DNA from 2 places in the Nocardia sp. NPDC052316 genome. Region 1 is predicted to be linked to the other one. Evidence: riboswitches for the same ligand, from Rfam matches in the RefSeq annotation. Region 1 holds a riboswitch; the other holds the start of a gene.
The links. A riboswitch is a leader RNA that binds a small molecule or an ion and turns the genes downstream of it on or off. The one in region 1 is predicted to bind thiamine pyrophosphate.
Positions count from the first base shown of each region.

Region 1 (4,848 bases):
GTCGCGGGCGAAGCCGAGTCGCGACCGGTCAGCCGTTCGATCTATTGGTGGCGCAACCGGATCACCGTCGACATCGCCGCGACCATCCGCGGCAGCGGCGACCGGATGGAAGTCGTGCCCGCCGATCACCTCGAGTCACTGCTGGAGATCATGCGCCGGGACGGAAACGACCGGTTCCCGCACGTCTGAAGCGGTGTGCGGGAACCGGATATGTTGCCGGACAGGCGAACCCGTCGAACAACCTACGAAACGACGGGCAGGTAGACCGCCTTACCGTGGTCGACGAACTCCGCCGACTTCGCCGCCATCCCGGCCTCGATCGCCTCGACGTCGGTGAGCTGGTTGCGTGCCGCGTACTCGCGGACATCGGCGGAAATGCGCATCGAGCAGAACTTCGGACCGCACATGGAGCAGAAGTGCGCGGTCTTGGCGGGCTCGGCGGGCAGGGTCTCGTCGTGGTATTCCCGTGCTGTGTCCGGATCCAGTGACAGCGCGAACTGGTCGCGCCAGCGGAATTCGAAACGCGCCTTGGACAATTCGTCGTCGCGCTGCTGCGCGTGCGGGTGCCCCTTGGCCAGGTCGGCGGCGTGTGCGGCGATCTTGTAGGTGATCACGCCGACCTTGACGTCGTCGCGGTTGGGCAGCCCGAGGTGCTCCTTAGGGGTCACGTAGCAGAGCATCGCCGTGCCCGCCTGCGCGATGATCGCGGCGCCGATCGCCGAGGTGATGTGGTCGTAGGCGGGCGCGATGTCGGTGGCGAGCGGGCCGAGGGTGTAGAACGGCGCCTCCTCGCACAGCTCCTCCTCCAGCCGCACGTTCTCCACGATCTTGTGCATCGGCACGTGCCCCGGGCCCTCGATCATCACCTGCACGCCATGGGATTTCGCGATCTTCGTCAGCTCGCCGAGCGTGCGCAGCTCAGCGAACTGCGCCTCGTCGTTGGCGTCGGCGATGGAGCCGGGGCGCAGGCCGTCACCGAGGGAGAAGGTCACGTCGTACTTCGCCAGGATGTCGCACAGCTCGGCGAAGTTGGTGTACAGGAACGACTCCTGGTGATGCGCCAAACACCATGCGGCCATGATGGATCCGCCACGCGAGACGATGCCGGTGACCCGCTTGGCGGTCAGCGGTACGTAGCGCAGCAGCACGCCCGCGTGCACGGTCATGTAGTCCACGCCCTGCTCGCACTGCTCGATCACGGTGTCGCGGTAGATCTCCCAGGTGAGCTTGGTCGGATCGCCGTTCACCTTCTCCAGCGCCTGGTAGATCGGCACGGTGCCGACCGGGACGGGGGAGTTGCGCAGGATCCACTCGCGGGTCTCGTGGATGTTCTTGCCGGTGGACAGGTCCATGATGGTGTCGGCGCCCCAGCGGGTGGCCCACACCATCTTCTCGACCTCCTCGGCGATGGAGGAGGAGACGGCCGAGTTGCCGATGTTCGCATTGATCTTCACCAGGAACTTCTTGCCGATGATGGTCGGCTCCAGCTCCGGGTGCTTGTGGTTGGCCGGGATCACCGCGCGACCGAGGGCCACCTCGTCGCGCACCAGCTCGGGCGACACACCCTCGCGGGCGGCGATGAACCGCATCTCGGGGGTGATGATGCCCTGCCTGGCCCAGGCGAGCTGGGTCGGCGGCCCATCGACCTCGGGCTTGGCCCAGGTGTCGCGGAGCTTCGGCAGACCCGCCTCCAGGTCGATCTCGGCCGAGTCGTCGGTGTACGGACCCGAGGTGTCGTAGACGTCGAAATGCTCGCCGTTGGTCAGGTTCACCCGACGCACCGGGACGCGGAGCCCGTCTACCTCGTGATAGTGCTTGACGCTGCCTTCGATGGGTCCGGTGGTGACGGTGTCGACCGTCTCGGAGCCGTCTTTGGACGCAACAGATGCCATGATTTTTCCTCCCTACGCCGGCATTACCCGGTCAGGTTCATACGGTCGACGGCCCTAGCCGTCCTCTCAGCCCGCTGGTGCGAGCCCCCGTTGGCGTGTGAAATTTTTCCAGGCCGACACTACCTGCTGACCCTGAAAGTGCGTCAGGTGATCGGTGGAAGATGCAGGTCGGCGCCGGTGGCATCGGTCCCGGCGCCAGCCGTACGAGCTCAGTCCGTCTTGCTGTGGTAGGCGTCGCGCATCTGCTGCAGTACGATCTTTTTCATCCCCAACATGGCCTGCATGGCGCGGTTCACCGCTTCCCGATCGTCGCCGGTGACCAGCTCGGTGGCCTCGGCGGGCCAGATCTGCCACGGCACCCCGTATTTGTCGTTGAGCCAGCCGCATTCGATCTCCTTGCCGCCGTCGGCGAGCAGCGCCTCCCACAGCCGGTCGACCTCGTCCTGGCTTTCGCAGTTGACCAGCAGCGACATGGCATGGGTGTACTGGTAGTCGCCGCCACCGTTGATGGCGGTGAACCTCTGTCCGTTGAGTTCGAAGTCGACGGTGATCGCCAGATTTGTCGGACGGTTGGTCGCCTCGGTGTGGTACTGGACGTCGGTGATCTTCGAGTCGGCGAACAACGAACAGTAGAACTCTGCGGCTTCTTCTGCCTGGGTGTCGTACCAGAGGTTGGTGACGATCTTTTGCATGGCGGTCCTCCCGGCCGGAGTTGATAGATATCTGTGAAGACGGGAGGAGCGACCGGAATTCATCGCGTGCACGTACACCATGTACTCCCGAAATCAGTGACCACTGATTTCGGGAGTACATGGGTAACTCACCGGGTACGGGCCAACTCAACCGATCACACGACAGCCGGTCGCCAACGTCGCTATCGCGGCACCTCAGTCTGGCCTGAAGACGCGGAGGGGCGGGGGAGCTCGCGCGGACCTATTGGGAAGCCGAGCGCGCCGAAGGTGGCGTTCAGATTGATCTCGATCTGCGTCAGCAGCGCGTTGAAGTCGGCCAGCATGGACACGACGTTCTCGGTCCGGCAGCCGAACTGGTCGGGCGCGTTCGGCGCGAGCCGCGCCTTCAACCAGTTGAGCGTGTCGGCCATGCCGAGCGACGGCAGGCTCAAATGCTCGCTGAGATGGTCGCGCTTGTAGAGCACCGACGCGCCACCGGCGCACCACTGCTGGGACAGCCGGTCATTGGTCCACACCGGCACCGCCTCGTCGAAGACGCCTTGGTACAGGAAGATCGGTGCGGTAGGAATGTTGCGGCCGAGCACCGTCGACTCGAAGACCTCCTTGATCTCGGGCACCGCGAGGAAGTCCGGGATCGGAATGGTCAGCAACCGGCCGTAGTCGACGAACATCTGGGTGAGCGCGTTGCGCGGCAGGCATTGCCGCTCGGTCTGGTCCATCAGCGCCCGGCCCTCCGGCTTCAGGTACCGATCCGAGGCTTCCCGGAACTTCGGGTAGGCCTTGCGTAGCGAGGAGATGCCGATGCCGATCAGCGAGGAGAACATCGAGCCGTTCACATGCAGCAGCGACACCACATCCGAGGTCGGCGCCCCGAGCGCAATGCCTTTCACGTTCAGTTCGGGCGCGTAGGTCGGCTGCATTTCGGCCGCCCAGCCCGAGCCCATACCGCCGCCCGAGTAACCCCACAGCGCGACGGGGGTATTCGCCCCGTCCAGCCCGAGCGGCTCGAAACGCTCGGCGGCGCGGATGCCGTCGAGGGTCATGTAGCCCGGCTCCTTGGGCACGGTGAGGTGGCCGTTGACGCCCTCGTAGTCCGGGATGGAGACCGCCCAGCCTTGGCTGATCAACGCGGCAAGCCCGAGCAGTTCGCTCTGTGAGTGGATGCCTTCGAGTCCGGCGAGGCCGGAGCCCTGCTGCAGGACGAACGACGGCGAGCAGTCCAGGTTGGCGCTGTCGTAGTAGAACTGCAGTGAAACGAGCGGCCTCGATCGATTCGGATCGGCCAGCGCGGGAAGCACGACCGTGGTCACGGCCGCGGTGGGTTGTTCGTTCAGATCGGTAGTGCGATAAAGCAATTGCCATGCCCGCACATTCACCGGAAGCACGGTCAGCGCGGCAAGGCGCACTTCGCGGGACCGGAGAATGGCGCCGGGCTCCTGGGCTTCGAAGCCTTCGGGCGGTTGGTAGAACGAATCCTCGTGCGGGAGTGGGATTGCGGTGGCCTGCGTGGGAGTGACTGCGCCGGCGAGCAGCACGGCGGCCATGGCGAACGCCATGGTCACCAGCGTGGCAACCGCGCGCCCCGACCGGCGGGTGCGGCCGGTCGGATCCCCTGTGATCACTGACACGTGTGCGTCCTTCCTCATCATGTGACAGCGATTACAACATGAGAGCCTGTTATCAACAAGAACTCTTTCTAAAGCGCATCGAGCTATGGTCGAGGTATGACCCGCAGCAAATCCGCCGCGCGGCCTGCCGAGGGGCCGGCTCGCCGCCGGATCCGTGGCCTCGACGCCGAACAGCGCAGCGCACAGCGGCGCAATCAACTGCTCGACGCGGCCACCGAACTGTTTGCCGAGCACAGCTATTCGGGAACGTCGATCGAGCAGATCTGCCAGCGCGCGTATGTCGGAACCAAGGGGTTCTACGACCATTTCGACAGCAAGGAAGCCTGCTACATCGCCCTACTGGAAAAACTCACCGCGCAGATCCAGCAACGCGTGATCGCCGGTGCCGCCGCGGCCGCGGACCTGGCGTGGCCGGAGCGCGCCGCGCCGGTGATCGAGGCGTTCGTGCACGCCATCGCCGACGACCCGCGCCTGGCCAAGGTGACTTTCGGCGAGGCGGGTGGCATCTCGCCCGCGGTGGAGCGGATGCGGCGCAGCAACCGGCGTTGGTCGGGTGCCTTCCTGGACCGGGTGTGGAGCGGTGAACCGGCGAGCGATGCCGGCGTACAGCGGGCTCGGCTGGCCTTGGCGCTGGCC
Region 1 is NZ_JBIUBB010000001.1:1,443,423-1,448,270, reverse strand. Features, by position in the region: gene ACIHA7_RS06720 (hypothetical protein) at 1-189, shown strand, start outside; gene thiC (phosphomethylpyrimidine synthase ThiC) at 243-1,892, opposite strand; TPP riboswitch at 1,886-1,993, opposite strand; gene ACIHA7_RS06710 (VOC family protein) at 2,102-2,584, opposite strand; gene ACIHA7_RS06705 (lipase family protein) at 2,767-4,212, opposite strand; gene ACIHA7_RS06700 (TetR/AcrR family transcriptional regulator) at 4,309-4,848, shown strand, end outside.

Region 2 (4,848 bases), 660 kb from region 1:
CAAGATGACGATGAATCCGGCCAGCTTGGGGACGAACGTGGCCACCGAACTCCACGCGTCCGAGAACCCCTTCTGGAAATCGATAGCCAAACTGGAGGTGTACATGCCCATCCCTTCGCTATCCGATTACGCCATGGCGTTTGCCGAGGCTGCTTCAATGCCGGTTATACCCCGGCTGCATAACTCGAACCATTCGTTTGCAGATAATTTGCCACATTGAGTCATTCGGCGCGACTACTCACCGCAGCGGCACGCGGGCCCGTACTGTCCATAGTCGGCCGCCCGAACTGGTCGGTCTTCCTCACAATGCGGCCCGACGCGATGCGGAGAAGATTGTTACGACCTGTCATCGCTGTGCCATCTCGATGTCACCGACACGCCGAGGTGCGTGGCGCACGCTTATCCCGGATCCGGCATCAGGGCAATGCCTCCCGCCTGACGTCACCCGGAGGAGCACGATGAACACACAGACCGCCGACCCCATCGGCCGAAGGCCGGACGATCGCGCCGCGACGCGCCACTGCCCGCCGGGAGCCCGCGATGTTCGTGCGTGATCACGCCCTCTCCGGCCTGGGCGGCACCGCCCGGTCCCTGCCGGATCAGCGCGAGCTGGTCGCCGCTTTCGCCGGCAGCCAGGGCGATCCGAGCACCGACCACCCGTTGATCGGCTTGGCCCGCGAGTTGGCCATCCTGCACCGGCAGCGCCACGGCAATCCGCTCGCGGCCGCGGGAATCGACTGCCGCAGAGCCGAATTGGTCGCCGCCATCGATAAGTGGGTCGCCACTCAGGTGCCCCGCCACGGGTGCACCGAGCACCTGCGCACCGGATCCCTCGGTGCCACGGTCGATCGCATGGCCGCGGCGCACGCGCACGCCAGCCATCTGCTGCACACCGCCGAGAACGTGTCCGACGATCGGGTCCACGCGGCGTGGTACCGCCTCGCCGCGCTGGCCGACGAATGGACCGATCTCATCATCGGCGCGGTGCGGAAGGTGTAGTGGCGCAGGGGAACCCGGCCTGAACGGACAGTTGTCGCCACACCGCGACGGAAAACGCGGCACGGCGCGCGAAAGTGTCCGCGCAGGCCGGGTCAGACCGCTAACTCGGGTTCCGGCATCCCCAACTGCCGCGCCGAAAACCACCGCATCGCCTTCGCCAGCAGCGGCAGCATCAGCACCATCAGCAGCAGTCGCATGCTCTGCACACAGGTGATCAACGGCAGGTTGGCGTCCATCGACTCGGCGGTGGCCAGCACGGCATTGATGCCGCCGGGGGTAGTGGCCAAATAGATGTCGGAGAGCTGGAGGTCGACGAAGGTGGCGACGGCGAAGGCAAGGCCGGCGACGATGGCGGACAGCGCGACGATGGTGACCGTCATGCCGGGGATCATCCTGGCCATCTCACGCACGACCGGCTTGGTGAAGCGGGTGCCGACCTCGAACCCGATGAGCACGAACAGCAGATCCTTGAACAGATTCGTCGGCGCGTACCCGTGGCTGACGCCGAGCGCGGTGAGCACCGCGGTCATCAGCATCGGCCCGATCAGCGCGGGGCTCGGCAGGTTGAGCCGCTTGCCCACTCTGGTGCCGAGCACGCACAGCATCACCGCGATGGACAATCCGGCGACCTGATCGCCGCGCCCGACGATCATCCAGTACGGCAGATCAGGATTGGTGACCGCGGCGCCGAGCGTCGCATGCTCGGTGACCAGGCCCTCGCCACTCTTGTTCAGCAGCGCGCCGAGGGCAGGCGCGCTGACCGCGACCAGCGCGACCCGCAGGTACTGCATGAACGCCACCTGCCGCGGATCGGCGTCCATATCGTCGGCCACCGCGACCACGGCCGCGGAACCTCCGGCCAGCAGTCCGAGCGTCGCGGTCGGCAACTCGACGTGGGCGAACCGGGCGAACACCACCGCGACCAGCAGGCTGATCAGCAGCGTGGCCACCGTGACGGCCAGCACGGGCACCAGCGCCATCCCGATACTCGACAGCAGCGAGATCTCCAGGTAGCTGCCCATCAACACGCCGAGCATGGACTGCACACCGCACGACAGCTCCCGGGGCATCGGGGCTGGCAACTTCCCGGCCAACGCCAGTGCCCCGCCGACGACGATCGCTAGAATCATTTGCGGCGCCGGAAAATGCACCCGATCGAGTAGCGTCGCCCCGGCAAGCACCGAGGCCAGCAGAGCTACCCATCCGATCACTTGCCTGCGCGTCATACCTAGTAATCATTGCGGTGACTAATGAACAGACCGTTACATCTCCGTTATCGGGGTTAACAGCTGGTGTGATCCTGAACGCAGGACGCCAATTCCCTGCTCAGAGCGGACATTAGCCCGCTCGCCGCCCTATTCGTACTACCCCATAAAAGACAGATAAACCCTCGAGCGAATTCGAAGCTCACCGCCGTCCGAGCGCGCAGCGCCGTGGCCGCCGAGCTCCCCCGTGTACTATTCGCCCGAACCACCCCCACCGCGGGAGCTCGGGCAAGGCCGGGCTGAGAGGGCGGACCCCAGCGCTTCGCCGACCGCATGAACCTGTCCGGGTAATGCCGGCGTAGGAAGAGCGTTTCGGGCATGTCTGCATCGACCCTGCACAACTCCGAACGGCACGAGGCCCCCTTCACCCTCGATGAGCCCGCCCCGAAGGTGCTGTCCTTCTGGGACCAGAGCGCATTCTGGGCAAACCTGGGTGTCAGCCTCATCGCCTTCTCCGGCGCGTACACCGTGCTGGCACCGAATTCCGATGGCGTACCGCAGATCTCGATCGCCGCGGGCATCCTCGCGATGATCGTCGGTACCGTCGTCGGCGGGCTGATGCTCGGCCTGGCCGCGGTGCCGGGCGCCAAGACCGGCAAGCCCGCGATGATGCTGCTGCGCGGCCTGTTCGGCGCCAAACTCAGTTACCTGCCCACCGCGTTGAACATCGCCCAGCTGATCGGCTGGGGCACCTTCGAATTGATCGTCATCGGCGATGCGGCCGACGAGTTGTTCGGCGGCGGCCCGCACTGGCTCTATGTGGTGGCCGCCGGCGTGCTGACCACGGCGCTGACCATCTGGCCGCTCGGTTCGGTGCGACTGCTGCGCCGGTTCGTCACGATCGGCGTGGTGATCGCGCTGGTCTGGTTCTATATCCAGTTCTTCCGCACCGGATTGCCCGACCTGTCGGCCAATCCGGGTCCGCACGGCAGCGGCCCGTTCGGCGCCGACTGGAACCTCTTCTGGATCGCCACCGACGCCGCGCTCGCGGTGTCCATCTCCTGGATGCCGGTCGCGGCCGACTACACCCGGCACTCGCGCAGCACCGGCACGGCGTTCGGCGCGGCCAGCGGGGCCTACGCGATCACCCAGATCGTCGCCTACACCCTCGGCCTGTTCGCGCTGGCCAGGGCCACCGGCGACGGCCAGTACTCGCCGTTCCTCCAGGTGAGTCTCGGCGGACTGTTCTTCTTCGTGTTCGTGTTGCGCGAGGCCGATCAGTCCTTCGCCAACGTGTACTCCACGGCGCTCTCGATCCAGAATCTCGCGCCGCGCGTCGACCGGCGGATCCTGTCGATCGGCCTCGGCGCGTTGATCACGCTGCTCGCGCTGCAGCTGAACATGGCGAACTACTTCGCCTTCCTCGGCCTGATCGGTTCGGTGTTCGTGCCGCTGCTCGGGGTGCTGGTCGCCGACTTCTTCCTGCGCGCGCAGGGCGAGTGGAACACCGCCGACGATGCCCCACCGCGCTGGGGGATGATCGCCGCCTGGCTGGCCGGACTCTCGGTCTATCAGCTCATCAACCCGGGCGATGCCGGTGTGTGGACCGACTTCTGGGTGAATGTGCAGGAGAAGCTGCACTTCACCAAGCAGGCGTGGATGAGCGCGTCGCTGCTGTCGTTCCTGGCCGCGGTGCTGGTCGCGTGGGCCGTCGGCCGGATCGCCACGCTGCGGAAACGGCGGGCCGCGGTCGGCAAATCCGGCTAGCCGGGGGCCTCGGCTGCCACGATGGAGTCATGGGTGAGATCCGGATCGGCACCTCGGGCTGGGTGTATCCGCCGTGGCGTGGCGTCTTCTACCCCAAGGGCGTCACGCAGAAGCGCGAGCTCGCCTACCTGTCCGAGCAGCTGAACAGCGTCGAGATCAACGGCTCCTTCTACGCGCTGCAGCGGCCGTCGAGCTATCAGAACTGGTCGAGTCAGACGCCGGACGACTTCGTCTTCGCGGTGAAGGGCAGCAGATTCATCACGCACATGAAGCGCCTACGCGACGGTGACGAGCTGCTGGCGAACTTTCTCGCCTCCGGGCTGCTTGCCCTCGGCCCGAAACTCGGCCCCATCCTCTGGCAGCTGCCGCCGAACCTCCAGTTCGACCCGGAGCTGCTCGCCACCTTCTTCACCCACCTCCCCCGCAGCACCACACACGCCGTCGAGATCGCGAAACGGCACGATCATCGGGTGGACCCGGCGTTCACGACCACCGACGCCGACCGGCCGCTGCGGCACGCGCTGGAGATCCGGCATCCCAGCTTCGTCACACCGGAGTTCACCGAGCTGCTGACCAAGCACCGGATCGCGCTCGTCATCGCCGACGCCGCAGGCAAATACCCGCTGATGGAGGAGGTCACCGCCGATTTCGTCTACATTCGGCTGCACGGTCACGACGAGCTCTACGTCAGCGGATACACCGACGAGGGCCTCGACATGTGGGCCGCCAAGATCCGCGCCTGGTCGGCCGGCCACGACGTCTACTGCTACTTCGACAACGACGCCAAAGTCATGGCACCACGCGACGCCCTGGCCCTGCGCGCCCGCCTCGAATAGTCAAGGCTGTCTTGATTTTCCGCACCGGAATCGCATGCCGT
Region 2 is NZ_JBIUBB010000001.1:780,444-785,291, forward strand. Features, by position in the region: gene ACIHA7_RS03590 (hypothetical protein) at 1-105, opposite strand, end outside; gene ACIHA7_RS03595 (DUF4254 domain-containing protein) at 541-999, shown strand; gene ACIHA7_RS03600 (AbrB family transcriptional regulator) at 1,092-2,225, opposite strand; TPP riboswitch at 2,471-2,586, shown strand; gene ACIHA7_RS03605 (purine-cytosine permease family protein) at 2,583-3,971, shown strand; gene ACIHA7_RS03610 (DUF72 domain-containing protein) at 4,001-4,807, shown strand.
Region 2: another riboswitch for thiamine pyrophosphate. It lies ahead of ACIHA7_RS03605 (purine-cytosine permease family protein); the one in region 1 lies ahead of thiC (phosphomethylpyrimidine synthase ThiC).